3 regions of the Jejuibacter sp. L23 genome follow, and region 2 is predicted to be linked to each of the others. Evidence: predicted binding sites of a transcription regulator. Region 2 holds the regulator's gene; each other region holds the start of a gene.

Region 1 (10,105 bases), 2.1 Mb from region 2:
GGAGACGATTTTAGTGATCTCCGGGCGTTTCTCGTTCCACAGGTAATCGTGCTCTTGTTTCAGCTTGTTATACCCTTCCCGGGTAATCAGTTTGGTGCCCACAGCCATATTCCCGAATTCAAACGCTGACATAAATCATAACAGCAATATCCACATGCGAGGAACTGTCTGATTCCCCGCTGCCCGGCCGCTGCGACTGGCATTTTTCGCCGTCAGTCCGTATAACTGTCCCCTGACTTTTGGTACTCACAAGATGAAATTTTAGCCATGATGAATGATTCGCTCTGTCGCATTATCGCCGGTGAGCTGCAGGCCCGGGCCGAACAGGTAGAAGCCGCGGTTCGTCTGCTGGATGAAGGGAACACCGTGCCGTTTATCGCACGTTATCGTAAGGAGGTCACCGGCGGGCTGGACGATACCCAGTTGCGCCAACTGGAGACCCGTCTGGGCTACCTGCGCGAGCTGTCCGATCGCCGCCAGGCGATTCTGAAATCCATCGATGAGCAGGGCAAGCTGACCAGTGAACTGGCCACGGCCATTAATGGCACCCTGAGCAAAACCGAACTGGAAGATCTCTACCTTCCCTATAAGCCCAGGCGCCGTACCCGTGGGCAGATCGCCATCGAAGCCGGTCTGGAGCCGCTGGCGGACAGCCTGTGGAACACGCCTTCCCTCACCCCGGAACAGGAAGCGGAAAGCTATATCGATGCCGATAAAGGGGTCGCCGATGCGAAAGCCGCCCTGGACGGCGCTCGCTACATTCTGATGGAGCGCTTCGCAGAAGACGCGGCCCTGCTGGCTAAAGTGCGTGACTACCTGTGGAAGAACGCCGATCTGGTAGCAAGTGTCGTGAGCGGCAAGGAAGAAGAAGGAGCCAAGTTTCGCGACTATTTCGACCATCATGAACCCATCGCCAAAGTGCCTTCCCACCGCGCTCTGGCAATGTTCCGCGGTCGTAACGAAGGCGTACTGCAACTTTCCCTGAACCCCGATCCGCAGTTCGACGAGCCGCCGAAAGAGAGTCACGGCGAACAGATTATTATCGACCACCTGGGCCTGCGTCTGAACAACGCTCCGGCGGATAGCTGGCGCCGTGCGGTAGTGAGCTGGACCTGGCGTATTAAGGTGCTGATGCACCTGGAAACTGAGCTGATGGGCACGGTGCGCGAACGCGCCGAAGACGAGGCTATCAACGTTTTCGCCCGTAATCTGCATGACCTGCTGATGGCGGCCCCAGCCGGGCTGCGCGCCACTATGGGCCTCGATCCCGGTCTACGCACCGGCGTTAAGGTCGCAGTGGTGGACGCCACCGGTAAGCTGGTCGCCACCGACACGATTTACCCCCACACCGGTCAGGCGGCCAAAGCGGCGACCGTAGTAGCCGCGCTCTGCGAAAAATACAACGTTGAGCTGGTGGCGATCGGTAACGGTACGGCTTCCCGCGAGACCGAGCGTTTCTACCTGGACGTTCAGAAGCAGTTCCCCAAAGTGACCGCCCAGAAGGTGATCGTTAGCGAGGCTGGGGCGTCGGTTTATTCCGCTTCCGAGCTGGCGGCGCTGGAATTCCCGGATCTCGACGTGTCGCTGCGCGGCGCGGTCTCTATCGCCCGCCGCCTTCAGGATCCGCTGGCAGAGCTGGTGAAGATCGATCCTAAATCCATCGGGGTGGGCCAGTATCAGCACGATGTCAGCCAGAGCCAGCTTGCGAAGAAGCTGGACGCGGTGGTGGAAGACTGCGTAAACGCCGTTGGCGTTGACCTGAACACCGCTTCGGTCCCTCTGCTGACCCGGGTAGCGGGTCTGACGCGCATGATGGCGCAAAATATCGTGGCCTGGCGCGACGAAAACGGCCAGTTCAGCAACCGCCAGCAGTTACTGAAGGTAAGCCGTCTGGGGCCGAAGGCCTTTGAACAGTGCGCTGGCTTCCTGCGTATTAACCACGGCGATAACCCACTGGATGCCTCCACCGTTCACCCGGAAGCCTACCCGGTGGTGGAACGCATTCTGGCGGCGACTGAGCAGGCGTTGCGCGATCTGATGGGCAACGGCAGCGCCCTGCGTAATCTGAAGGCCGTGGACTTTACCGACGACAAATTCGGGGTGCCGACCGTCAGCGATATCATCAAAGAGTTGGAAAAACCGGGCCGCGATCCGCGCCCCGAGTTTAAGACCGCCAAATTCGCCGACGGCGTGGAAACCATGAACGATCTGCTGCCCGGCATGGTGCTGGAAGGGGCGGTCACTAACGTCACCAACTTCGGCGCCTTCGTGGATATCGGCGTTCATCAGGACGGCCTGGTCCATATCTCTTCATTGTCCGACAGCTTCGTTGACGATCCCCACAAAGTAGTGAAAGCGGGCGATATCGTGAAGGTGAAGGTGCTGGATGTGGATATGGCGCGTAAGCGTATCGCGCTGACCATGCGGCTGGATGAACAACCCGGCGATACCGGTAGCCGCCGTTCCGCTTCCGGCAACGCCGGTAACGGCAATGGCCGCGATCGTAGCCGTCCGGCGGGTAAACCCCGGCGGGCAGAAAGCACGCCTGCGGGTAACAGCGCCATGAGCGATGCTCTGGCGGCCGCCTTCGGCAAGAAGCGCTAACCCAGAAAGCCGCCGGTGCCCTGCACCGGCGGCCTCTTTCCGCGCCAACATAAAAGTAACATTGGCCCATTTTCTAAAACCTTCTTACCGACAGATAACTTTATTAACCCTTCGTTATCCCGCCCCGAGCGCTAAATTTGTTTACGCTCAAAAAAAACGCATTTAACCCCCTTCTTCAGATTGAAGATAAAAATTGTTCTCATTATCATTGCCTCATACTTTTTCAGGTTTTTTCCTGGTCGCCTGCGGTGGCCAGGTTTTTTGCCGATCGGTCTCGTTCACAGGGGATTCTATGCATATGCACGCGAACAGTTCGTGGAAAATTACCGGATTTTCCCGGGAAATCAGTCCGGCCTGGCGTCAGAAGCTGCTCTCTCTCGGGATGCTGCCTGGCTCTTCATTCCGGGTCGTGCGGGTGGCGCCTTTCGGCGATCCGGTACAGATAGAAACGCGCCGTATCAGCCTGGTACTACGTAAGAAAGACCTGGCGCTACTCTCCCTGGAAGCGCTCGCCTGACCGGACTGGCGCCTGGAGCTTCAGGCGCCGCGAACCACTTTCACGTTGCGATACTACAAATGAAAAAACTCACTATCGGTCTTATTGGCAACCCTAACTCCGGCAAAACCACGCTGTTCAATCAGTTGACCGGTTCCCGCCAGCGGGTCGGCAACTGGTCTGGCGTAACTGTCGAACGTAAAGAGGGGCAGTTCACCACCACCGACCATGCGGTCACACTGGTGGATCTGCCCGGCACCTACTCCCTGACCACTATCTCTTCCCAGACCTCTCTCGATGAGCAGATCGCCTGCCACTACATTCTGAGCAACGACGCCGATATGCTGATAAACGTAGTGGATGCCTCGAACCTGGAGCGTAACCTCTATCTGACGCTGCAGTTGCTGGAGCTGGGCATTCCCTGCGTGGTAGCGCTGAACATGCTGGATATTGCCGAAAAGCAGCAGATCCGTATCGATATCGACGCCCTTTCCGCCCGTCTGGGCTGCCCGGTAGTACCGCTGGTCTCCACCCGCGCCCGGGGTATCGACGGTCTGAAACTGGCTGTTGACCGCCATCGCGGTAATACCGCCATCGAGCTGGTGCACTATCCTCAGCCGCTGCTGGCGGAAGCCGAACAGCTTGCCGAGCGGATGCCAGCCACCCAACCCCACAGCGAACGGCGCTGGCTGGCGCTACAAATGCTGGAAGGCGATATTTATAGCCGCCATCTGGCGGGCAGCGTTGCCGGGGATCTCGACGGCGCCCTGGCGCGGCTGAGCACCCAAATTGAGGATCCGGCATTGAGCATTGCCGATGCCCGCTATCAGAGCATCGCCGCAATATGCGATGAGGTCAGCAACAGCCTGACCGCCGCGCCTAATCGTCTGACCGTGGCGCTGGACAAAATCGTGCTCAGCCGTCTGCTGGGGCTGCCGGTGTTTCTGCTGGTGATGTACCTGATGTTCCTGCTGGCGATCAATATCGGCGGCGCCCTTCAGCCCATCTTTGACGGCGGTTCGGTAGCAATCTTTATTCACGGTACCCGCTGGCTGGGAGATGCGTTGCACTTCCCGGAATGGCTGACCATCTTCCTGGCCCAGGGGGTGGGCGGCGGTATCAACACCGTGCTACCGCTGGTGCCGCAGATTGGCATGATGTACCTGTTCCTCTCCTTCCTGGAAGACTCCGGCTATATGGCACGCGCCGCCTTCGTTATGGACCGCCTGATGCAGGCGCTGGGGCTGCCTGGTAAATCTTTCGTGCCGCTGATCGTCGGCTTCGGCTGTAATGTGCCGTCGGTCATGGGGGCCCGTACCCTGGATGCGCCGCGCGAACGTCTGATGACCATTATGATGGCGCCCTTTATGTCCTGCGGCGCCCGTCTGGCGATTTTCGCCGTCTTCGCCTCCGCCTTCTTCGGTAAGCAGGGCGCCACGGTGGTCTTTTCGCTCTATCTGCTGGGGATTGTGATGGCGATCGTCACCGGGCTGGTGCTGAAATATACGCTGATGCGCGGCGAAGCGACTCCCTTTGTGATGGAGCTTCCGGTTTATCACGTTCCCCATATGAAGAGCCTGCTGCTGCAAACCTGGCAGCGCCTGAAAGGCTTCGTGCTGCGGGCCGGTAAGGTGATTGTCATCGTCAGTATCTTTATCGGTGCTCTGAACAGCTTTTCGTTCAGCGGCAAGACAGTCGATAGCATTAACGACTCCGCGCTCGCTTCGGTGAGTAAAGTGCTGACGCCACTGCTGGCGCCGATCGGCGTTCATCAGGATAACTGGCAGGCCACCGTCGGGCTGTTTACCGGCGCCATGGCAAAAGAGGTGGTGGTCGGCACCCTGAACACCCTGTATACCGCCGAGGATATGCACGAAGACGAATTCGATCCCGCCACCTTTAGCCTGAGCGACGAACTGAAAGGCGCGGTTGATGACACCTGGCAGAGCCTGAAAGAGACCTTCAGCCTGAGCGTGTTGGCTAACCCCATCGAAGCCAGCAAGGGTGACGGCGAGATGGCCAGCGGCGCCATGGGTGTGATGAGCAGTAAGTTCGGCAGCGATGCCGCCGCCTACAGCTATCTGATTTTCGTGCTGCTCTACATCCCCTGTATCTCGGTAATGGGGGCTATCGCCCGCGAATCGAGCCGTGGCTGGATGACCTTTTCGGTACTGTGGGGGCTGAACATCGGCTACTCGCTGGCGACCCTCTACTATCAGTGCGCCACCTTTAGCGAACATCCACGCTACAGTACGACAGCCATTGCCGTGGTGGTGCTGTTTAACCTGGCGCTACTCGTGACGCTGCGGCGGATGCGTAGCCGGGTGGACGTCAACCTGCTGGCGCCAGCCAGGAAACCGGACGGCTGTCGGTCCCACGCTGGCGACTGCCACTAAGGAGACCAGGCTACCTATGGCTACCCTGACTCAGGTTCGGGATTTGCTGGCGCTGCGCGGGCGGATGGAAGCGCGTCAGATTAGCGAGACGCTGGGCGCCCCACTGCCGCTGGTCACCGCCATGCTGGAGCGGCTGGAAGCCATGGGCAGAACGGTGCGGGTGCCCGATGAAGCCGATGGCTGCCTTTCCGGCAGCTGCCGCAGTTGCCCGGAAGGCCAGCGCTGCCTGACGGAGCGCTGGATGCTGAAGGTCTGAAGAGACGAGCACCCGCATTTCAGAACATACCGGAGCGCTGTCGTACTTCCTGCCTATGATGTGGCTTAAGCCTGACGAATAGCTTTTGCCGTTTGCTGCAGCAGTATCCATGCCTCATAGCGCCGAACATGCAGTTCTGATACATCGCTGGAAGGTTCATAGCGAGTATCAGCCACAACCATGTTCGCCATGGCATCACCCACACTGGGTGCTAATCCACCAGCCACTGTGCCAAGAATAGCGGCTCCCAGTAACACAGGCTCCTGAGAGCGGGTAGAAAGTACTGGTAAGCCACAGGCATCCGCCAGCAGTTGCCGCACCAGTGGGTGCTGCCCGGCGCCTCCGCTGATGACGATATTTTCCGTTTTGATGCCCCGCTCACTCTGAACGCCGAGTATCTGTCGCAGACCGTAACCGATACCGCAGATCCCTGCGATATAGAGTGATATCAGGCTTTTTAGATCCTGCTCCATACCCAGTCCAACAATAACGGCACGCGCGTCTGGATCGGCAAACGGCGCCCGATTTCCCAGAAATTCCGGCACGATATGTAAACCGTTCGCCAGCTCGACAGCGTATGAAGCATCGGATACGGCTTCCAGCGCTCTGTCCGCTAGCCAGACAGGCAGAGAAACACCGGTAAGTTTCGCCCGTTCTCTGGCCTCCAGGGCTGCGGGATGGAGTGCCAGCAATCGGTCTATCGCTGCGCCAGCGGCACTTTGTCCCCCCTCGTTCAGCCACAACCCCGGGACCATTGCCGAATAGTAAGGCCCCCAGACGCCCGGCACGAATACCGGCTCACGGGTTGAGGTCATGGTGCAGGATGAGGTGCCAAAGACGTATCCAAGGCTGCGAGTGGCTCCCCCACTCACCCCCACGGTGCCAATACCGCCCGCATGCGCATCAATCAGACCAGCCGCAACCGGTGTACCCACCGGTAGCCCCATCGCGGTTGCGGCTTCCTCTGTTAATCCCTGCCCGCAAGGTGTGCCTGGTTCGACAATACGCTGGCCGATACGCGCAAAATCGTCATCCGCCAGATCGTGCAGACCAATGGCGCGGAAATAATCCGGATCCCAACGTTGCTCATGCGCAAGGTAGGTCCATTTACAGGTGACGGTGCAAACGGAACGAGCGAGATCCCCGGTAGCGCGCCACGTCAGAAAATCGGCCAGATCAAAAAATTGCCAGGCGCCGTTATATATTTCAGGGCGCTGCTCTTTCAGCCAGGCTAGCTTGGGCGTTTCCATTTCCGGTGAGATACGCCCTCCGACATAGCGAAGCACCGGATGTTGTGTGGCATTAATACGTTCGGCCTGAGCCGTCGCCCGATGATCCATCCAGACAATAATATTGCGTTCAGGATCTTCACTCTCACCCACCGGCAGCGGCTCTCCCCCTGCTCCCAGCACAACCAGGGAACAGGTTGCGTCAAACCCCATCCCCGCAATCGCTAATGGCGATACGCCGGAGGTAACTACCGCCTCCCGGACGCAGTGGCAAACCGCCAGCCAAATCTCCCGGCTGGACTGTTCCGCCCGATCGCCGCTATCACGGTAAAGGGTTATTTTTCGCGATGCGTGTGCCAGCAGATTGCCGTCAGCATCAAATACACCCGCTCGTGCGCTTCCTGAACCAACATCCACGCCAATAACAGCTTTATCACAGTTCATCATGCATTATCCGGAAAGAGGGAGAAGGTCAGAGGTCAACGTTATTTGGCAGGATGACCAGATCGCGAATGGTGACATGTTTTGGCCGTGTAACCATAAACAGCACAGCATCAGCCACATCTGTTGGCTGCATCAGACTACCGCTGTCTAATGCCTCTTCCAGCTTAGCCTTCGGCCAGTCATCCAACAGTGCGGTTACCACTGGCCCGGGAAGTACAGCACCGACCCGCACCCCATGCTGCGCCACCTGTCGACGCGTGGTGTGCACAAAGGCCTGAACGGCAAATTTAGAGGCGGTATAAATGGGTTCCCAAATCACAGGCACAATACCAGCAATAGAACTGGTGAACAGAATATCGCCGGATTTCTGCTCAATCAGATGAGGCAGGACGGCACGTACACAACGGAAGGCCGCATTAATATTCAGATTCAAAACCCGATCCCAAACATCCGGATCCCCCTCGGCCGCAGGGCCGCCCACATAGGCACCAGCGTTAGCATGGAAAATATCCAGTCGACCAGCCAGCTTCAGGATCCCCTCCAGCAGGCCATCGACCTGTTCAGGCTTCATCAGGTCAATTTGCAATGCGAAGGCATTTTCACCCATTTCAGTAACGCTTTTTTGCAGACTGGCGGCATCACGGTCGATTAGTATTACCGTGGCGCCAGCGCTGTGCAGGGCCTGGGCACAGGCAAGCCCGATACCCGATGCGGCGCCGGTGATAGCGGCTACTTTCCCCTGGAGGGGGTGATTCATGGCGGTAACAGAGTTGCTCATTTTATACTCCTCCGATGATGGCTATTGGCTAATTCACAACCAGCTCAATCGATGAAGCAGATCTAGCAACTCTAAATAGTAGTAACAAGCGAAATATAAAGCGGAGAAGTTAACCTGTGACTGACATCAAAAAAAACAGGAAGACCACGATTTACGATCTGGCGCAACTGACGGGAATATCGGCCAGTGCCGTCAGTGCAATCCTTAATGGCTCATGGAAAAAGCGCCGCATCAGCCCCGGACGAGCCGAACAGGTTATGCGTATTGCCGAACAGCAGGGATACACAGTCAACCGACAGGCCAGTCTACTACGCAGCCGCAAGTCTGGCGTCATTGGTATGATCGTTCCCAAATATGACAACCGTTATTTTGGCGCAATTGTGGAAAAGTTTGAGGCCATGGCGCGCGCACGCGGCCTGTTTCCCTTTGTGACCTGTACCAGCAGAGATCCCGATCTGGAGCTGGAAGCCGCACGAAATATGCTCTCCTGGCAGGTGGATTGGGTCATCGCCACCGGAGCCACGCAGCCCGACAAAATCACCCAGCTCTGTGTTCAGGCAGGTGTACGTTCTCTGAATCTGGACCTGCCGGGAACCCTGGCACCATCAGTCATCTCCGATAACTACGCCGGGGCCAAAGCGTTGACCAGCCGCATTCTGGACAATGTGATGCGCCACAAAGGAAGCGCATTGCCCCTGGTGTTCATCGGCGGTCGCGGGTCAGACTACAACACCCGGGAGCGGCTGCGCGGATTCCTTGATGCGCACTCCGACTATCGCGTGGTCGTGCCAGACGCCTGTCTGTTGCCCTGTGGATATGCATCAGAAAAGGCAGAAACCGCCCTTGCCGACTTCTGTTCCGGACCAGAAAATCAACTTAACGGACTATTCGTTAACTCCACGATTTCACTGGAAGGCGTGCTAAGAGAGCTATCCAGGAACAGAACAACCGCACAGCCACTACCGCCGTTGGGATGCTTCGACTGGGATCCCTTCGTGACGCTCCTCAACCGAAATATTGATATGGTTAAGCAGGATGTACCGAAAATGCTCGAAGCGGCATTCACTCTTATAGACATGGACAATACCACTCCGGAGATAGTGCAGATCCCGCCGCTTCACGTTAAGGCGTAAACGATAAAATATGCACGTTATCCTGCGGAAATTTTCCTGCAGAAGTCTTCCACCGCCTGACAAAACGCCTCGGGATGAGAGATAAAAGGCGCATGGGCCGCTTTCGGCAGCACCAGCGATTCGCTGCGAGGCCAGTGCTCATCCAACAGCGGCGCCACCTTGCGCGGTACCAGACCGTCCAGAGAGCCGTAAATCCGCAGGAAAGGCAGCGTCAGGTCGACCATCGGCTCGCGCAGATCTTCCTGCTTAAGGATCTCCAGCCCGCCATTCAACACTTCCACCGTCGGCATCGGCTGGTTAAGCACCACCTCTTTCAGGCGGCGGGCATCCTGACGCGCGGTTTCAGTCCCCAGCGTTTGCAGCGCCAGAAAGCGCTCGACGGTACGACGAAAATCTTCGCTTAGTTGCTGCTGAAAGCCTGACAGCACCTCCGGCTTAATGCCCGGCCATGCCTCCCTGGCGGCAAAACAGGGCGAAGAAGCCACGCTAATCAACCCGCTTACCCGCTCCGGCTGCGTTAGCGCCGCCTGGCTCGCGACCAGCCCGCCCAGACTCCAGCCTAACCACAAGGCCCGCGGCGGCGCGTGACGCATCACCTCTTCCGCCATCGCCGCCAGCGTCATCGGCCCATAATCCTGGCTGCGGCCATATCCCGGCAGATCCACCAGATGCAGAGTAAATTGCGAGGCCAGCCGATCGCTGATGCAACGCCACACCTCCGCATTCAGTCCCCATCCGTGCAACAGCACAAGATGCTCTTTCCCCGTAC
Region 2 (10,105 bases):
CGCCGCCAGCAGACACATGATGATACCGTCTTTATCGGTGGACCACGGCGTGCCATCGAAGCGCAGGAACGATGCCCCGGCGCTCTCTTCACCACCAAAGCCGAAACTGCCGTCGTGCAGACCGTCCACGAACCACTTAAAACCGACCGGCACTTCCACCAGCTTGCGACCCAGGTCGTCGACCACCCGGTCGATCATCGCCGAGGAAACCAGCGTCTTACCAACGGCCACTTCGTTGCCCCACTGCGGACGGTGGCGGAACAGGTAGTTGATGGCCACGGCCAGATAGTGGTTAGGATTCATCAGGCCGACCGGCGTGACAATGCCGTGACGGTCATAGTCGGGATCGTTGGCGAAAGCCAGGTCGAACTTATCGCGAAGCGCCAGCAGCCCCGCCATGGCGCACTCCGAAGAGCAGTCCATACGGATAGCGCCGTCTTTATCAAGGTGCATAAAGCGGAAGGTCTGATCCACCTGATCGTTCACGATGGTGAGATCAAGTTGATAGTGTTCGGCGATGCGCTTCCAGTATTCAATACCAGAGCCGCCCAGAGGATCGACACCCAGCTTCAGGCCTGCTTTACGGATGGCATCCATATCTACGATGGTCGCCAGACCTTCGATAAACGGCTGTACCAGATCCAGCTCGCGCACCTGACCGCTGGCCCAGGCCTGATCAAGAGACTGGCGCTTCACGGACTTTAACCCTTCAGCCAGAAGCTGGTTGGCGCGATCTTCGATAACCTTCGTGACGTTGGTATCGGCCGGGCCGCCGTTGGGCGGATTATACTTGATACCGCCATCTTCCGGCGGGTTGTGAGACGGCGTGATCACAATGCCGTCCGCCTGAGAGCCCGCCTTCTTATTGTGCTCCAGAATGGCGTTAGACACCGCAGGCGTCGGCGTAAAGCCGTTATCCTGCTGAACAATGACCTCGACGCCGTTGGCGCTCAGCACTTCCAGAACCGAGATAAACGCCGGTTCAGAGAGCGCATGAGTATCTTTGCCCACATAGCAGGGGCCGGTAATGCCGTTAGCGGCACGGTTTTCCGCTATCGCCTGGGCAATGGCCAGAATGTGCGGCTCGTTGAAACTGTGACGGGCAGCGCTGCCGCGGTGGCCGGAAGTGCCAAATTTAACCGCATGTTCAGGATTGCCCGTTTCCGGCTTCAGCACGTAGTACTGCGCCGTCAACTGCGCGACATTAATCAGATCGCTCTGCTGTGCAGGTTGCCCTGCGCGTTCATGGTTAGCCATTGTCCTGATCCTTCTGACATCAGAGTTAGATGGTGCCGCAAACTTTCTCGATCAGCTCCGCGGGGAACTGCATGCTCTGCATAATATGTTCAATCATGCTGCATTTGCGGCCTGTATTGGTATTGGTAATCACCCAGTACGGCGTGCCGGGAACCGCTTTCGGCTTGGTCTGGTTGCCGCTCTTAAGCAGGGTGCGCTCATCAGTCGCGAAGTAAACGCGGGTGCGACCGTGCAGGGATTCTGTCGCTTCGACAAAGGCGGCGGCATCCAGAGAATAGAGCGTGGAGAGTACCAGCATAAAACGATTAACGGCCTTCTTCTGCTCGGCATACTCATCAGAGAGCAGCAGTTCACGCACCGCGCGTACGCGCTCGCGGGTGCCTTTCACCATCGGTTTCGGCTCCGCGCTGACGCTGGCCACAGGCGCCTGGGGTTTTGCTGAAGTGGTCTGTGCAGGCAGGGCGGCGGAAACTTTCAACATACGCCGCAAAATGTCGGACGCGCTCTCGCCAATGTGCAGGGTGTGGCTGGCAATATAGCGATACAGCTCGTCATCAACTTCAATCGTTTTCATCTTAATCCAGTGCAATATCTTTCTGAATACAAGTCGTTGGGATTATAAAGACAAATCTCAACAGCGGATAGCGTCAAACCAGGATAGCGGCAAAAGTCGGAATTAACCGGAAATTGCCACCGCACGGCAGAATGCCGAACATGATACCCTAACCAGACGAACTCAAAAAAAGAACTTTGCGATGAAACTCAATACCCGCCTGCAAACTGCACAATCCAGGGACGACCATGCGCCCGTCGTCCTGATTCACGGCCTGTTCGGCAGCCTGGACAATCTTGGGGTGCTGGGACGCTCTCTGGTGCAAGATCGCACGGTGCTGCAGCTCGATCTGCGCAATCACGGTCTCTCCCCGCGAAGCGATAGCATGACGTACAGGGAAATGGCGCAGGACGTGCTGGATACTCTGGACGACTGTCAGCTTGATAAAGTGACGCTGATCGGCCACTCCATGGGCGGTAAAGTGTCGATGGCGCTGAGCGCCCTGGCTCCGGAGCGCATCGAACAACTGGTGATGATTGATATTGCACCGGTGGCCTACCCGGTGCGCCGCCATGATGCCATCTTCGCCGCTGTGCGCGCAGTGACCGACAGTGGCGTTACCCGCCGCCACGATGCCGCGGCGATAATGCGCGAACACATCGAGGAAGAAGGCGTTATCCAGTTCCTGCTGAAATCCTTCGCCAGCGGCGAGTGGCGCTTCAATGTGCCGGTGCTCTGGGATCAGTACGACAATATCACCGGTTGGGAGCCCACGCCCCCCTGGCCGCACCCGGCGCTGTTTATCCGCGGCGGCGATTCACCTTATATTCAGGCTTCCTCACAGGCGGAGATTGCCGCACAGTTCCCCCAGGCCCGCGCGCACGTCATCGCCGGTGCCGGACACTGGGTCCACGCGGAAAAACCCCAGGCGGTACTGCGGGCCATTGATCGCTTCCTTACTTCTGATTAAAAACCCATCGTCCGGTCGCCAGATACGCTCCAGGCGTTGGCGCACCGGATGGCACTAATGTATGATGGCGCGCTGTAAAAATCCGCTCCCGTAGCCTTTTCCCTGTCCAGCAGCAGCAAATCATGGCAAAAGAACAAACGGACCGCACGACGCTCGATCTCTTTGCGAACGAGCGCCGCCCGGGTCGACCCAAAACCAATCCGCTGTCGCGTGACGAGCAACTGCGCATCAACAAGCGCAATCAGCTCAAACGTGACAAAGTCCGCGGCCTGAAGCGCGTTGAGCTCAAACTCAATGCCGAGGCGGTGGATGCGCTCAATGAGCTCGCCGATGCGCGTAACATCAGCCGCAGCGAGCTTATCGAAGAGATTCTGCTGAGCCAGCTCGCCCAGCTCCGGGGCTAAGACCGCCCCTTACGCCGTCAGGTATGTTGCATACTGTGCACCCTGCGGCGAATAGCGGTTTCCGCACTCGAAGGGCTTCTGCTATGATTGCCCTATCCGTGGGCATTACGCAGCCACCATACTTTTTTAGATTCAAGAGGTTACTTTACTCATGGCAATCGTAGGCATTTTTTTCGGCAGCGACACCGGCAATACCGAAAATATCGCAAAAATGATTCAGAAACAGCTCGGTAAAGAAGTTGCTGAGGTGCATGATATTGCTAAAAGCAGCAAAGAAGACCTGGAAGGCTTCGATATTCTGCTGCTTGGTATCCCGACCTGGTACTACGGTGAAGCACAGTGTGACTGGGACGACTTCTTCCCCACGCTGGAAGAGGTAGACTTCAACGGTAAGCTGGTTGCGCTGTTTGGCTGCGGCGATCAGGAAGACTATGCGGAATACTTCTGCGACGCGCTGGGTACCATTCGCGATATTATCGAACCGAACGGCGCCACCATCGTGGGTCACTGGCCGACCGAAAGTTACCACTTCGAAGCGTCGAAAGGGCTGGCCGATGATGACCACTTCCTGGGTCTGGCTATCGATGAAGACCGTCAGCCGGAGCTGACCAACGAGCGCGTTGAGAAATGGGTTAAGCAGATCTCTGAAGAGCTGCATCTTGATGAAATCATCAACGCCTGATGATAAGTTGTTGCGGCGCGATCTGCGCCGCATTAATAGATATAACCGATAGTAATAATTGATACATTTCCTTAACTTTGCCCCACTAAGTTGTACAATAAGCCCGGTAAATTGGGCATCGGTGCCGTATCTGGCATAATTTTTCCCACTTTTTTATTCACATTTTTGCAGGTTGAACGCGGTTTTCATTTACCCTTCACGGTTCTATAATGAGACGCATTCATCTTTTTCATGAATTCTATGCAGTGCTCCAGAGGAGCTAAGTCATTAAGCAACAGGACATATTCCGCATGACTGACAACAATACCGCATTAAAGAAGGCCGGCCTGAAAGTCACGCTTCCCCGGTTAAAAATCCTGGAAGTGTTACAGGAGCCTGAAAATCACCATGTCAGTGCGGAAGACTTGTACAAGCGACTGATCGATATGGGTGAAGAGATTGGTCTGGCCACGGTTTACCGCGTGCTGAACCAGTTCGACGATGCAGGCATTGTCACCCGTCACAACTTCGAAGGCGGAAAGTCTGTTTTTGAGCTGACGCAGCAGCATCATCACGATCACCTTATCTGCCTGGATTGCGGCAAGGTGATTGAATTCAGCGATGATTCTATTGAAACTCGTCAGCGCGAGATCGCCACCCGGCACAATATCCGCCTGACCAACCACAGCCTCTACCTGTACGGCCACTGCGCTGAAGGAGACTGTCGGGAAGACGATGGCGCCCATGAGGCCAGCAAGAAGTAAGCGAGTCTACGCCACAGCCAAAAAAAACCGGAGATCGCTCTCCGGTTTTTTGTATAGAGAATAAAACCCCGGCGCAGAGGCCGGGGTTTTACTTATGGCGATTCAGGCGCGCAATATTAGCCGCCCATTTTCGCCCAGGTATCACGCAGTCCAACGGTGCGGTTAAATACCGGCTTATCGGCGCTGCTGGTCAGCCCATCAAGACAGAAGTAGCCTTCACGTTCGAACTGGTACGCATTTTCCGGCTGTGCCGCCTTCAGGCTCTGCTCGCCGTAGCCCTGCTTCACCACCAGCGATTCTGGGTTAACGGTAGAAAGGAAATCCTCCGCCGAGCCCGGGTTCGCCACGCTGAACAGACGGTCATAGAGGCGGATTTCAATGGGCAATGCGTGAGCGGCGCTGACCCAGTGAATCACCCCTTTCACCTTGCGGCCATCGGCCGGATCTTTGCTCAGGGTATCAGCATCGTAGCTACAGCGAATCGCGGTGATATTGCCATCGGCGTCTTTTTCCACCTCTTCGGCTTTGATCACATAGGCGTTACGCAGACGTACCTCTTTGCCCAGCACCAGACGCTTATACTGCTTGTTCGCTTCTTCACGGAAGTCAGCGCGATCGATCCAGATTTCACCGCTGAAAGGCACCTCGCGGTTACCCATCTCCGGACGGTTCGGATGATTCGGCATGGTCACCATCTCGCTCTGCCCCTGCGGGTAGTTGGTGATGATAAGCTTAACCGGATCGATAACCGCCATCGCACGCGGCGCATTCTCATTCAGATCTTCGCGAATGCAGGCTTCCAGCGACGCCATCTCAACGGTGTTGTCCTGCTTGGTCACGCCGATACGTTTGCAGAATTCGCGGATAGAGGCCGCAGTGTAGCCACGGCGACGCAGACCGGAAATGGTCGGCATACGCGGATCGTTCCAGCCTTCCACTATCTTCTCGGTCACCAGCAGATTGAGTTTACGCTTGGACATAATGGCGTATTCCAGATTCAGGCGCGAAAACTCGTACTGACGCGGATGAGCCGGAATGGTGATATTGTCCAGCACCCAGTCATACAGGCGGCGGTTATCCTGGAATTCCAGGGTACACAGCGAATGGGTGATCCCTTCCAGCGCATCGGAAATGCAGTGGGTGAAATCATACATCGGGTAGATGCACCACTTATTGCCGGTCTGGTGATGATCGGCAAATTTAATGCGGTACAGCACCGGATCGCGCATCACCATAAACGGCGATGCCATATCGATCTTCGCACGCAGGCAGGCGGTGCCCTCGGCGAATTCACCGGCACGCATCTTTTCAAACAGCGCCAGGTTCTCTTCCACGCTGCGATCGCGATACGGGCTGTTCTTGCCCGGCTCGGTCAGAGTGCCGCGGTATTCACGAATTTGCTCCGGCGTCAGTTCATCAACGAAAGCCAGGCCTTTGTTGATCAGTTCGATGGCGTAGTGGTACAGCTGGTCGAAATAGTCAGAGGAGTAACGCACGTCACCCGCCCAGTGAAAGCCCAGCCACTCGACATCCTGCTTAATGGAGTCCACATACTCGATATCTTCTTTAACCGGGTTAGTGTCGTCGAAGCGCAGATTGCAGGTGCCCTGGTAATCCTGAGCGATGCCGAAGTTCAGGCAGATGGATTTCGCATGGCCGATATGCAGATAGCCGTTCGGCTCAGGAGGGAAACGCGTGCAAATGGTGGTGTGTTTGCCGCTGGCCAGATCCTCATCAATAATCTGGCGAATAAAGTTAGTTGGGCGGGCTTCAGCCTCACTCATCTCTTAATACCTCAAAGCGTTTTTAACTCGGTTAACGTGGAATGATCTTACAAGCCGTCGCCGGACACAACCCTTAGTTACAGAAATTCGCACAGCTTTGGCGCGGGAATAAAAAAACGGCCGGGTTCTCACCCGGCCGCTCTCAGAGATATCGTCCGACAGACGTTATTTCTTCGCTTTAATCTCGTACAGCGGGGTTTCGCCAGCCACCAGAGTACCGGTCGCTTTCACCACCAGACCGCTGTAGTCGTCGATGTTGCTGCAGACCACCGGGCTAATCATCGAGCGCGCATTGGCGTTCAGGAAGTCAAGATCCATCTCCAGCACCGGCTGACCGGCAGCAACAGAGGCCCCCTCTTCTACCAGACGCTTAAAGCCTTTACCTGCCAGCGCCACGGTATCGATACCCATGTGCACCACAATCTCAGCGCCGTCATCGGTCTCCAGGCAGAAAGCGTGGTTGGTATTAAAGATTTTCACCACGGTGCCTGCCGCCGGAGCCACGACCGTCTTATCGCTGGGCTTAATCGCTACGCCGTCGCCTACCGCTTTGCTGGCGAAGGCTTCGTCCGGCACCTCGTCCAGCGCCACCAGTTCGCCGCTAACCGGCGCCACCAGGGTCAACAGCGTCGGCAGGTCGTTGCGCACCGCCTGAGGCCTGGCCTGTGCGGCAGGCGCCGACTGAGCTGCGTCAGACTGTGAGGCTGCAACCGGTCCCGTGGTCTTCATGGCGTTGGCGATCTTCTCAGCTACAAAGCCAACGATGATCTGTACGCTGGTCTTGTTCAGGCGAATCACGCCGCTGGCGCCAAGGCGCTTAGCCAGTGCGTCATCCACCACCGCAGAATCTTTCACCGACAGACGCAGGCGAGTGATACAGGCATCGATACCGGTCAGGTTATCGGAACCCCCTACCGCTGCGATGTACTGACGAGCCAGTTCGGCGACGTCCTGCTTCTCACCGCCGCTGACATTGGTGTCCTGACCATCGGCTTCGCTACCGGCCACGGCCAGCTCGCGCCCCGGCGTCATCAGGTTAAATTTGGTGATGGTGAAGCGGAACACCAGATAGTAAATAACGAAGAACACCAGGCCCTGCGGAATCAGCATGTACCACTGCGTGGCCAGCGGGTTACGCGAAGAGAGCACCATATCCACCAGACCGGCGCTGAAACCGAAACCGGCAATCCAGTGCATGCTGGCGGCGATGAAAACAGAGATACCGGTCAGTGCGGCGTGAATCACGTACAGTACCGGCGCAACGAACATGAAGGAGAACTCCAGCGGCTCGGTGATACCGGTGAAGAAGGCGGCGAACGCCCCCGCCATCATGATACCCATCACCTTCGCTTTGTTTTCGGGGCGTGCGCACTGGTAAATCGCCAGCGCCGCACCAGGCAGACCGAACATCATGATCGGGAAGAAGCCCGCCTGATAGCGACCGGTGATACCCACAACCGCTTTACCCGCCTCGATAGACTGAGCGCCGCCCAGGAAGTTAGGAATATCGTTGATACCCGCGACATCGAACCAGAATACCGAGTTCAGCGCATGGTGCAGGCCTACCGGGATCAGCAGACGGTTAAAGAAAGCGTAAACCCCGGCGCCAATGGAACCCATTTTCTGGATATATTCGCCGAACTCCACCAGGCCGCCAAAGATCACCGGCCAGACGTACATCAGTACGAAGGCGACAGCAATCATCACGAAGGAGGTCAGAATCGGCACCAAACGGCGACCGCTAAAGAACGACAGCGCTTTCGGCAACTCCACGCCGCTGAAGCGGTTATACAGCTCAGCCGAGATGATACCCACCAGGATACCCACGAACTGATTATTAATTTTCGCGAAGGCGGCAGGAACTTCCGCTTCCGGGATGCTCTGGATCATGGAGACCGCGGCAGGTGAACAGAGCGTGGTCAAAACCAGAAAACCGACAAAGCCGGTCAGCGCCGCTGCACCGTCTTTATCTTTGGACATGCCGTATGCAACACCGATGGCGAACAGCACAGACATGTTATCTATGATGGCGGCACCGGACTTGATAAAGAAGGCAGCGAGCGCATTATCGCCCCCCCAGCCGACCGGATCGATCCAGTAACCGACACCCATAAGGATGGCGGCGGCGGGCAGCGTGGCCACCGGCACCATCAAAGCGCGCCCTACGCGCTGTAAGTAGCCTAGAATACTCACTTTATTCCCCCTAGAAGACCCCGAGTGAAGCCTCGTAACTCTTTTTATAGTGCGATCGGCCCGGGCTACGGGCTAATCCATACGGCAAATGTCATATCGCAGCAGAGTGTGTGGAAATTTAATTCGCTTCGCAAATTAAAACCCTGCTTTTTGTGAATTCAATCACCAAATTTCGTATCTTGCCTGGCATCTCTATGGCTATCTTATAAAACTTATTTTATTATGCAAAATATCAGGACGGATAAACGCCGCCGTGCGGCAAATCTGGGTTAATCTTTACTTCAGTATAAGCGGCAATCCGGCCAGCACGTTTAACTTAACTTTTATAGAGGTGAATGATGAGACTGATTCCCCTGACAACGGCTCAACAGGTCGGTAAATGGGCAGCCCGCCATATTGTAAACCGTATTAACGCCTTTAAGCCTACCGCAGACCGCCCTTTCGTTCTGGGTCTGCCGACTGGCGGCACGCCGCTGGAAGCCTACAAGGCGCTGGTGGAACTTTATAACGCAGGTGAAGTTAGCTTCAAACACGTCGTTACCTTCAATATGGACGAGTACGTCGGCCTGCCGAAAGAGCATCCGGAAAGCTACCATAGCTTCATGCACCGTAATTTCTTTGACCACGTCGATATCCCGGCGGAAAATATCAATCTGCTGGACGGTAATGCGCCAGACGTTGATGAAGAGTGCCGCAATTACGAAGAGAAAATCCGTGCCTACGGCAAAATCCATCTGTTTATGGGCGGCGTGGGTAACGACGGCCATATCGCCTTTAACGAACCGGCCTCTTCGCTGGCTTCCCGCACCCGTATCAAAACTCTGACCCATGATACCCGGGTCGCCAACTCCCGCTTCTTTGGCGGCGATGTCAATCAGGTTCCGAAATACGCTCTGACCGTTGGCGTAGGTACCCTACTGGACGCTGAAGAGGTGATGATCCTGGTGCTGGGCCACGTCAAGGCGCAAGCGCTGCAGGCTGCAGTCGAAGGCAACGTAAACCATATGTGGACCATCAGCTGCCTGCAATTGCATCCGAAAGCGGTTATCGTCTGCGACGAGCCTTCTACCATGGAGCTGAAGGTCAAAACGCTGAAGTACTTCAACGAGCTGGAAGCTGAAAGTATTAAAGGTCTTTAAGTCATATCTATTCCGGGGGTAACTATGTATGCACTAACCCATGGCCGTATCTTTACCGGTCACGACGTTCTGGACGACCATGCGATTATCATCGCGGACGGTTTCATTGACCGCATCTGTCCGCAGGCAGAGCTGCCGCAGGATATCGCCACGCGCAATATGGGTGGTGCCATTATCGCCCCGGGATTTATTGACGTTCAGCTAAACGGCTGCGGCGGCGTCATGTTTAACGACACCGCCGACGCGGTAAGCGTGGAAACCCTGGAAATCATGCAGAAGGCCAACGAGCGCTCCGGCTGTACCAGCTTCCTGCCGACGCTTATCACCTCCAGCGATGAGTTAATGATGCATGCGGTTAACGTGATGCGTGAATACCTCGA
Region 3 (10,105 bases), 2.4 Mb from region 2:
CGGCGGTAAAGGGGGGATGGCAATGGCGCATATGGCAATCTGTCAGCAACTGACGGAAAGAATTAATAGACTGAAACAAAATGAAAAAATAACTGAAGATAGCGTGCCAGGGCTTTCGCTGATGTACGGTACTGCGCCGCATCCCAGGGCGCCGGTCGTGTATCAGCCCGGTATCATTTTTCTCTTTTCCGGACATAAAACAGGCTATCTCAATGGTAGGGTGTTTCAGTACAGCGCCAGCGACTACCTGCTGCTAACAGTGCCGCTGCCGTTTGAATGTGAAACTCAGGCCACGCCGGAACAGCCCCTGGCGGGAATGCGTATCAACGTGGATATTGCCCAGCTCCAGGAGTTGTTGATCGAGATTGGCGAAGACACGGCTTTCCAGCCACGGCCGGTAGTTAGCGGTATTAATCCGACCCCGCTCACTGAAGATATTCTCTGCGCCGCGGAGCGACTGCTGGACGTGCTGGAAAATCCTCTGCAGGCCCGGGTTCTGGGGCGCCAGATTATCCGTGAAATCCTGTTCTACGTGCTGACTGGCCCCAGCGGCGGGGCGCTGATCCAACTTTCCAGCCGTCAGAGCCATTTCAGTCTGATTGGTCGGGTACTGCGGCGGATAGAAACCCACTATATGGAAAGTTTGAGCGTCGATCAGATGGCGGCAGAGGCCAATATGAGCATCTCGGCGTTTCACCACAACTTTAAGGCGGTAACCAGCACGTCGCCGCTTCAGTATCTGAAGAGCTGGCGATTGCATAAGGCGCGAATGTTGATGTTGCACGATGGCGTGAAGGCCAGCGCGGCGGCAATACAGGTGGGCTATGAAAGTCCTTCCCAGTTCAGTCGTGAATTTAAGCGCTATTTTGGCGCCACGCCGCAGCGGGAAGTGGAAAAGATGCGCAGCATGCCGCCGCTGCCGGAAGGCGAAGCGACGGCAGGCAGAGGCCGTCAGGAACGGGCGTAGCGTTTTTTCAGAACCACCGCCAGAGCGCTGACCAGGCCTGCGACCAGCAGTACCACCGGTAGTACCATCAGGAAGGTCATCACCTGCTCTTCATGGCGCTGTACGAAGGGCACCAGACCCAGCGCATAACCGAAACTGGTGACAGACACCACCCACAGCAGGCCGCTCAGCCAGTTAAAAAGCTGGAAACGGCGGTTCGGCAGACCAGAAAGCCCCGCCAGGGTTGGCAACAGAGTACGGACGAAAGCCAGAAAACGACCCGCCAACAGCGCCAGCAGCCCGTGCCTGTCAAACATTCGGGTGGCGCGCTGGTGGTAGTGCAGGGGTAATTGTTCCAGCCAGCTCTGGACGAGGCGGGTATTCCCCAGCCAGCGCCCCTGAAGATAGCTCAGCCAGCAGCCCAGGCTGGCGGCAATGGTCAGCAACACAATCGTAGGAATAAAGCCCATGACGCCCTGGCTTATCAGGGCGCCCGCCAGAATCAGCAGGCTATCTCCCGGCAGGAAGGAAGCGGGCAGCAGACCGTTTTCCAGAAACAGCGTGACAAACATGACGAAATAAACGAAACCCACCACGTGGGGATCCGCGAGCGCGGTGAAGTCATGTTGCCAGAGCGCGGCGACGATATTCTCTATAACGGTCATGGGTGTTCCTGTGGAAAGAGCGAACTGCGTATCGGGGGCTATTGTAACCGGAAAAACCCCGGGAGCGGTGGCCCTGGGGCAATAAAATGCAGAAACTTTGACCCAGAGTGTTCATCACCGCGTCCACCGCCGGAAACCTTACGCGATACGGGCGAATCCCGCTGCTAAATCCGCAATTAAATCTTCAACGTTTTCTAAACCGATGTGTAATCTGACCAGAGTTCCGTTGAAGTCTGGCTGACCACCCGGGCGAATAGCTGCCAGTTCTTCCGGCTGATTGGCGAGAATCAGCGATTCAAAACCGCCCCAGGAGTAGGCCATTGAAAAGTGCTGGAAGTGGTCGAGGAACTGCGCCATGGCGGCATCATCGAGCCGCTTGTTCAGTACGAAGGAGAACAGGCCGCTACAGCCCAGGAAGTCGCGTTTCCAGAACTCATGGCCCGGGCTTTGCGGCAGGGCAGGGTGGTTCACCCGCGCCACCAGGGGCTGTTCGGCCAGCCACTGCGCCACGGTGATGCTGCTCTCCTGATGCTGGCGCAGGCGCACCGCCAGGGTACGCAGACCGCGACTGGTAACGTAGGCGGTATCGGCATCCACCATCTGACCCATCAGATAGGCGTTTTCCCGCAGTTGCTCCCAACAGCGCTCGTTCGCTACCGCCGTACCGATCATGGCATCCGAATGGCCCACCAGATATTTGGTCCCGGCCTGAATCGATATATCGATTCCGAACTCCAGCGCCTTAAACAGCACCCCGGCGGACCAGGTATTGTCGATCATAATGATAGCGTCCGGCGCTTTGCTGCGTACGGCGCGTACAATCGCGGGGATGTCCTGCACTTCCATGGTGATAGAGCCAGGGGATTCCAGGAAGACGATGCGGGTGTTGGGCTGGACCAGATCGGCGATGTTTTCCCCTACCATGGGATCAAACCAACTGGTAGTCACCCCCAGCTTCGCCAGAATTCGGGTACACAGATCCTGAGTGGGCTCATAGGCACTGTTGGTCACCAGAATATGGTCGCCCTGTTCCACAAAGGCGAGAACCGTATTGGCTACCGCCGCTGCGCCGCAGGGAAACAGCGCGCAGCCTGCGCCCCCTTCCAGCTCGCACATCGCTTCCTGGAGCGAAAAGTGGGTCAGGGTGCCGCGACGGCCATAGAACAGTTCGCCGCTGGCCCGGCCTTTGGTGGCGCGTTTTTTCTCTTCGACGCTGTCGAAAACCAGCGACGATGCGCGCTGAATCACGCTGTTGACCGAGCCCTGGGTATAGCGTTTACGCCGACCGGCATGCACCAGGGTAGTTTCGATATGCTGCTTTGTCATTGTCATCCCCATCTTTACGTCTGGATGTCCAAAATAAGCCACTGGGCCTCTTAGCGCAATGGGCAAGAAGGCGAAAGGGTGAACGCCTCTCTTTTTTTACTGCGTAAACGCAAGGAAAATGAGGACAAAGTGCGTCAGCATGTAAATACTAATGAGAACGACTATCAATTCGAAGCCGTTTTGGTATTATTACGAACAGTTTTTCTCTAAATTTCGTCCTGGAGAGTTAGTGTGACAGAGAATTTGATGCAGACGGATCTCTCCGTCATGGGTATGTATCATCATGCCGATATCGTTGTGAAGATAGTGATGATCGGCCTGATTCTGGCGTCAGTGGTCACCTGGGCCATCTTCTTTAGCAAGGGTGTGACCATGCTGAAGCAGAAGAGCCGCCTTAAGCGTGAACAGCAGGCTCTGGATGGGGTTCGTTCACTGGAAGAAGCGAATGAAAAATCGGCTTCTTTCGGAAACGGCAGTCTCTCTGCTCTGCTGCTTCAGGAAGCGCAGAATGAACTCGAACTCTCCGCGGGCAGTGAAGATAACGAAGGGATTAAAGAGCGTACCGGCTTTCGTCTGGAACGTCGCGTGGCTTCCGTTGGCCGCCTGATGGGGCGCGGCAATGGCTACCTTGCCACTATCGGCGCTATCTCTCCGTTTGTCGGGCTGTTCGGTACTGTATGGGGAATCATGAACAGCTTCATCGGTATCGCCCAGACCCAGACCACCAACCTGGCCGTCGTGGCACCGGGTATCGCGGAAGCGCTGCTGGCTACGGCCATTGGCCTGGTGGCGGCGATTCCGGCGGTGGTTATCTACAACATCTTCGCCCGCGTCATCGGTGGTTTTAAAGCCTCTCTGGGTGACGTGGCGGCGCAGGTTCTGCTGCTGCAAAGCCGTGACCTTGACCTGGAGGCCACCGCGGCAAATCGTCCGGTACAATCCGCCCGTAAACTGCGTGTAGGTTGATGCGCTATGGCGATGCACTTTAATGAAAACGTCGATAACGACGGCGAAATGCACGATATCAACGTCACGCCCTTTATCGACGTGATGCTGGTGTTGTTGATTATCTTTATGGTGGCGGCGCCCCTGGCGACGGTGGACGTGAAAGTTAACCTGCCAGCGTCCAGCAGCAAGCCGGCGCCGCGCCCGGAAAAACCGGTTTATCTGTCGGTGAAGGCGGACAACAGCATGTTCCTTGGCGATGATGCGGTCACCAAAGAGAATATGGTCAACGCGCTGAACGCCATGACGCAAGGTAAGAAGGACACCACCGTGTTCTTCCGCGCCGATAAGACCGTGAACTATGAAACCATGATGGATGTAATGGACACACTGCGCCAGGCAGGCTATCTCAAGATTGGTCTGGTGGGACAGGAAGTTTCCCATAAGTAGCGGTTTTTTTAGCGTTAAAACGGTAAACCCCGGCACTGAATGTCGGGGTTTTTTTATGAGCTTCAGACTTTAAGAGCACGTGCTTTGACAGCGCCGCCCCGTCATCACAGAATAGCGCTACAGGTCATGGGGAGCGGGCTATGAAGGATGAAAGACATCAGCGGATACTGGCGTTGCTCGGCCAGCACAACTGGGTAGCCACCGATGTTCTGGCATGCGCCCTGGCGGTAAGCCAGGAGACGCTGCGCCGCGATCTGCGCGAACTTCAACGTCAGGGAAAGATTCTGCGCAGCCATGGGCGGGCGCGTAGCCTGATGGCAGGGACATCCTATGCCGATCCGTTTCGCGCTCGCCAGAAGAGCCACCACGCCCGCAAAGCGGATATCGCCCGTCAGGCGCTACCCTGGATCGTCGAAGGTATCACCCTGGCGCTGGATGCCAGCACGACCAGTTGGTATCTGGCGCGCCAGCTCCCCGATCTGCCCCTCAGGGTATTCACTAACAGTTTGCGTATTTGCCAGGCGCTGGAACGGCGATCGCATATCCAACTGTTGCACAGCGGCGGCTGGCTCGATCGCGACAGCGCCTGCTATGAGAATCCGGCCCTGTTGGCGCTGTTGCGCCACATAGAAATCGATCTGTTTATCTTCTCCTGCCAGGGGGTGGATGCCGCGGGAGATATCTGGGACGTTCAGGGCTGGAATGCGCGTTTTAAACAACTGCTGCTAAGCCGTGCGGAGCAGTCGCTACTGCTGATGGATGGCAGCAAACGCGGTCGTACCGGTGAGGAGTGTATTGGCTCGCTGAGCGAGGTGACAGCGCTTATCGATGATAAAAACCGTGCACCGTAAACATCCGTAAGCCCGCTTTTACGCCGCGTTGGCTACGCTATACTGGCGGCTCCTTTTTTACTCAGCAGGACGTTTATGGAGCGCTTTTTTGAGAATGCGATGTACGCCACTCGCTGGCTGCTGGCACCGGTCTACTTTGGTCTGTCGCTGGCGTTGATCGCTCTGACGGTTAAGTTCTTTCAGGAGATCATCCACGTCATTCCCAACCTTTTTACCATCGCCGAATCGGATCTGATTCTGCTGCTGCTGTCGCTGGTGGATATGACGCTGGTGGGGGGGCTACTGGTGATGGTGATGTTCTCTGGCTACGAAAACTTTGTCTCTCGTCTGGATATTAACAGCAACAAAGAGAAGTTGAACTGGCTGGGAAAAATGGATGCCACATCACTGAAAAATAAAGTGGCGGCCTCGATTGTGGCTATCTCCTCAATTCATCTGCTACGCGTCTTTATGGACGCGAAGAACGTTCCGGATAATAAGCTGATGTGGTACGTGATTATCCACCTCACCTTTGTGCTCTCTGCTTTTGTCATGGGTTATCTGGACAAACTTACCCGTGGGGATCATTAACCGCGTAACAGGCCCGGCGGCTTGCCGGGCCTGCCGGGATCATTTATCTGAAGATGCCTGCCACAGATTCAGTTCTCCGTCGCTGACGTGAGCATCGATGGCCTTCAGCTCTTCCTCGCTAAAGCGCAGGTTGTCCAGCGCCTTCACGTTCTCTTCCAACTGCTCAGTGCGGCTGGCGCCAATCAGTACCGAGGTGACGCGATTATCCTTGAGCAGCCAGCTCAGGGCCATCTGAGCCATGCTCTGACCGCGAGCCTGGGCCATATCATTAAGGAGACGCAGGCTGTTAAGATTGCGTTCACTAAGCATATTTTCCGTCAGACCGCGGGCTTTTTTACCTTCGTGCTGCATGCGCGATCCGGCCGGAATACCGTTCAGGTATTTCCCGGTCAGCAGACCCTGAGCCAGCGGCGTAAAGGCGATACAGCCCATCCCGTTTTCCTCCAGGGTATCGAGCAGGCCACTGCTGTCCACCCAGCGATTCAGCAGGTTATAAGAGGGCTGATGGATCAGCAGCGGAATGCCCTGTTCGCGCAGCAGGCGCGCCATCTCAGCGCTACGCTCCGGCGAATAGGAGGAGATCCCGACATAGAGCGCTTTACCGCTCTTCACCGCGTGAGCAAGGGCGCCAGCGGTCTCTTCCATTGGGGTGTTTTCGTCCACCCGGTGCGAATAGAAGATATCCACGTAATCAAGCCCCATACGCTGCAGGCCCTGATCGAGGCTTGCCAGCAGATACTTGCGCGAGCCGCCGCTGCCGTAGGGGCCGGGCCACATGTCATAGCCCGCTTTGGTCGAAATGATCAGTTCGTCGCGATAGCTGGCGAAATCTTCGCGCAGCAGACGGCCAAAGTTGGTTTCGGCACTGCCCGGCGGCGGCCCGTAGTTGTTGGCAAGGTCAAAGTGGGTGATGCCCAGATCGAACGCTTTGCGCAGCAGGGCACGCTGGTTATCCAGCGGACTGACGTCACCGAAGTTGTGCCACAGGCCAAGGGAAAGAGCGGGGAGTTGCAGACCGCTGCGACCGCAGTAGCGGTACTGCATCTGTTCGTAGCGGGAGGGGTTGGCAAGGTAAGGCATGGTTACTCCTTTCTTGTTTTTGAAACGGTGTTTCTAATCCCTATACTAAAGCGCCCGCTGTCGTTATACCACCCCGGAATTCTGAGGATTTTGCACCGCCAGCCAGCGCGCCGGTTCGGCGAGGATCTGTCGGTACAGCCGATAAAGCGTGTCCGGCGTGGGGACGTCATGGCTCGCCTGACCGTGACGACGATGGGCCTGCCAGGTCATGGCTGCCTGAATCAGCGGCGTTTCTGACGGCGGTTTGCCGGATGCTGCCAGCAGGGGAGCCAGATCTTCCGGGGTCAGAGCGGCCAGTTGCGGCTGCGCTCGCTCAAGGAAGGTTCGGGTGATATCCAGCAATGTCTGAGCGCTAAAGTGTGCCGACTGGGCCATAAACAGCAGCCCGCAGCATCCGACACTCTGGTGAAAGCGACAGCTAACCGCATAGCCGACCTTCAGTTCATCCCGCAGTTGCCGGAAGTAATCCGGCGCCAGCAGCGCGGCCAGCAGGCGCACGGCGCTTTCGCTGGCGGGAAGGGTATCGGGAGCCGGACAGAAGAGCAGAATGGCTGTTTCATCGCTGGCCGCTGGCAGATAGTGGTGCCCACTGGTGGCAGGGGTGGGCGCTTTATCCCGGGTCAGTGGCCACGGCAGCCTGCTAAGCCGCTGCTCCAGTTGCCGACGCAGCGCGTCATCGCCGCCCATCAGCGCCGCCTGCCAGCACGGTTTATCTTCCGGGGGCTCCAGCAATGCCGGAAGCTGCGCCATCAGGGCGCGTAGGGCAATCTCACCCATCAACTGCTGGTGACGACGATCCAGGGCGGTATCGCCTCGTCGCCACGCTTCGGGCGTCATCTGTCCGAATGCGTTCAGTACGCTGTCCAGCGCCCATTCCATCACCAGCGGCGGGCCGCTTAACGTCAACAGCCATTCGCCGCCGACGCAGTCGAATTCCATGTCTCCGCCGTAGTGGCGGCAGGCCGCCGCCAGCGGTGCGCAAACCAGTTGCAGGGCCAGGCCTTGCCCGTCAGGCAGTCGCGCGCCAAGCAAAAAGATTGGTGCTCCCTGCCATGTTAGCTGCGCCAGTTCGACTGACCGCGACGGCGTTGGTGAAGGAGCGGGGCAGTGGCCATCCATAAATTGCCAGCCTGTCACCGGGGGCACGTCGCTGGTGGAGGGATACTCTCCCATCTCCAGGCTGAATCCCTGGCTGTTAACCGTCTGTCCGTCGAGCTGGGGCGTGCTGTACAGGCGCAACAGGCTGTCCGGCGTGATTGCCTGTAACAGCGGCCGCCACGCTTTGGAACAGGCGGCTTCACCCAGCATCAACGCCCGGGAGCGTAGCTGTTCCAGAGGGGAGCAGGCGTTAAATTCGCGCCGGGCCAGCGTCGCATAGTGGCGGGCGATTTCCGGACTCTGGCGTTGTAACTGCGCCAGCCAGTCGAAAAACAGGGCGGCGATACTTTCCGGCGCGGCTTCGCCGCAGGGAAGGTCAATAGCCAGTATCCGGGTATGTGGATTTTCCAGCACCTGGCGCAGTGCCGGGCGAGCGCCTGGAGCCTGTTTGCCCAATGCCTGAGCCAGGCTGCCTGGCGCATCGTCCTGAATAAATCCCTGGAGCAGGGCCGCAGCTTCGACAATAGCGGGATGATTATCAACGGCGAAGGTCAGCCGCAGTAGTGGCGTCTCCGCCAGCTTTAGCGCCATACGCCGTGGTTCAACGGCAAGGGGAAGAGCGATCGGGAACGGTTCTGCGCCATTGGGCAACTGCGCCCAGGGGGCGCTCAGCGCCATGAGCGTTTCTTCGCTTTGCGGTCCCTGGAGCCACAGCGACATATTGCCAGCGTGGTAATGGCGTTGGTGGAAATCGCGCAAGGCGGCCCGGATTGCCTGCGCGTCTTCGCCGAAGGTGGCCTGGCGACCGACATGAAAGCGATGCAGGGCCGGGGAGCCCGTACAGGCCAGTAGCGTCGCGGCTTCGCGCAGGGTTTCACCGTGGCGCTTAAGCAGGCCATATTCGGCATCAATAGCCGCGGTTTCCGCCTGGATAGCCGCCAGGGGAAAGGCCGGGGCAGACAGCATATCGTGCAGGCGCTCCAGACCGTCAGCCAGTCGTCCGAACCCGACCTCAAAAAAGAAGGCGGTCTGTTCACCGCGAGTGGTGGCGTTGAGCTGCCCACCCTGGCGCTGAACCCAGGGCATCAGCCGCTGCTGGTCACGGTAGCGGGCGCTTTCGGCAAACAGCGTATGTTCCAGCAGATGGGCCAGCCCGGGCCAGGCATCGGGTTCGTGACAGCTGCCGGTTTCGATGCGAACCAGCGCCGCCGCCCGCTTCGCCCCCGGCTGCGTAATGGCATGGACCCGCAGTCCGTTGGCGAGGCGGCGAACGATCATACGTGGCTCTTGTAGATGAGCTGTGAATTAGCGCGGTTACGGAACTGAAGCTGATGGATATCGAGCGATGCGCACTCCGCCTGGCGGCGGGCTTCGATAATCTTACCGTGATGGGGGGATTTGCTGCACACCGGGTCGGCGTTGGCGGCATCGCCGGTCAGCATATAGGCCTGGCAGCGACAGCCGCCGAAGTCTTTGGTCTTTTCCGGGCAGGAGCGGCAGGGCTCCGGCATCCAGCTATCGCCGCGAAAGCGGTTAAAGCCGAAGGATTCGAACCAGATATGCTTAAGACTGTGCTCCAGCACCGACGGGAATTCGATCGGCAACTGACGGGCGCTGTGACAGGGCAGCGCGGTGCCTTCCGGCGTAACGCTCAGGAATACCGCTCCCCAGCCGCCCATGCAGCCTTTAGGGCGCTCTTCATAGTAGTCCGGGGTTACGAACAGCAGGTCGGTCAGTACGCCGTCACGCTCCATACGGGTGCGGTAACGGGCGACCACCTCTTCCGCCCGGGCGATCTGATCGCGGGTCGGCAGCAGCCCTTCGCGGTTCAGGAACGCCCAGCCGTAGAACTGGCAGGTGGCAAGCTCCACGTCGTCGGCTTCCAGCGTCAGGCTCAGGTCGAGGATCTTATCGATCTGATCGATATTGTGGCGATGCAGAACAAAGTTGAGCACCATCGGGTAGCCGTGCTCTTTCACCGCTTTCGCCATTTCCAGCTTACGCTCGAACGCTTTCTGGGATCCCGAAAGCGCAGCATTGAGATCCGGATCGCTGGCCTGGAAGCTGATCTGAATGTGATCCAGCCCGGCATCGGCGAAGTCGGCGATCTTTTTGCGCGTCAGACCAATGCCGGAGGTGATCAGGTTGGTGTAGAAACCAAGATCGCGCGCCGC

The links. The regulator Fur, encoded in region 2, represses iron uptake genes when iron is present. The targets are predictions, from matches to a motif close to ATAATAATGAGAACNACTATCAA.
Region 1: feoA (ferrous iron transporter A) is a predicted target of Fur. The motif match lies at 2,791-2,813, and genes of this name have one in related genera.
Region 3: exbB (tol-pal system-associated acyl-CoA thioesterase) is a predicted target of Fur. The motif match lies at 3,083-3,105, and genes of this name have one in related genera.

What each region holds. Positions count from the first base shown of each region.
Region 1 is NZ_CP138199.1:4,846,229-4,856,333, forward strand. It holds gene greB (transcription elongation factor GreB) at 1-102, opposite strand, end outside; gene SCU88_RS23205 (Tex family protein) at 268-2,604, shown strand; gene feoA (ferrous iron transporter A) at 2,897-3,121, shown strand; gene feoB (Fe(2+) transporter permease subunit FeoB) at 3,181-5,496, shown strand; gene feoC ([Fe-S]-dependent transcriptional repressor FeoC) at 5,513-5,752, shown strand; gene SCU88_RS23225 (FGGY-family carbohydrate kinase) at 5,818-7,425, opposite strand; gene SCU88_RS23230 (SDR family oxidoreductase) at 7,454-8,203, opposite strand; gene SCU88_RS23235 (LacI family DNA-binding transcriptional regulator) at 8,320-9,336, shown strand; gene bioH (pimeloyl-ACP methyl ester esterase BioH) at 9,354-10,105, opposite strand, start outside.
Region 2 is NZ_CP138199.1:1,673,079-1,683,183, reverse strand. It holds gene pgm (phosphoglucomutase (alpha-D-glucose-1,6-bisphosphate-dependent)) at 1-1,257, opposite strand, end outside; gene seqA (replication initiation negative regulator SeqA) at 1,283-1,831, opposite strand; gene ybfF (esterase) at 2,013-2,780, shown strand; gene ybfE (LexA regulated protein) at 2,903-3,184, shown strand; gene fldA (flavodoxin FldA) at 3,336-3,866, shown strand; gene fur (ferric iron uptake transcriptional regulator) at 4,157-4,609, shown strand; gene glnS (glutamine--tRNA ligase) at 4,726-6,393, opposite strand; gene nagE (N-acetylglucosamine-specific PTS transporter subunit IIBC) at 6,559-8,586, opposite strand; gene nagB (glucosamine-6-phosphate deaminase) at 8,925-9,725, shown strand; gene nagA (N-acetylglucosamine-6-phosphate deacetylase) at 9,750-10,105, shown strand, end outside.
Region 3 is NZ_CP138199.1:4,516,539-4,526,643, reverse strand. It holds gene SCU88_RS21530 (AraC family transcriptional regulator N-terminal domain-containing protein) at 23-967, shown strand; gene SCU88_RS21525 (VTT domain-containing protein) at 952-1,611, opposite strand; gene metC (cystathionine beta-lyase) at 1,750-2,937, opposite strand; gene exbB (tol-pal system-associated acyl-CoA thioesterase) at 3,169-3,903, shown strand; gene exbD (TonB system transport protein ExbD) at 3,910-4,332, shown strand; gene fucR (L-fucose operon activator) at 4,473-5,183, shown strand; gene SCU88_RS21500 (TIGR00645 family protein) at 5,259-5,753, shown strand; gene mgrA (L-glyceraldehyde 3-phosphate reductase) at 5,793-6,833, opposite strand; gene pqqF (pyrroloquinoline quinone biosynthesis protein PqqF) at 6,897-9,209, opposite strand; gene pqqE (pyrroloquinoline quinone biosynthesis protein PqqE) at 9,206-10,105, opposite strand, start outside.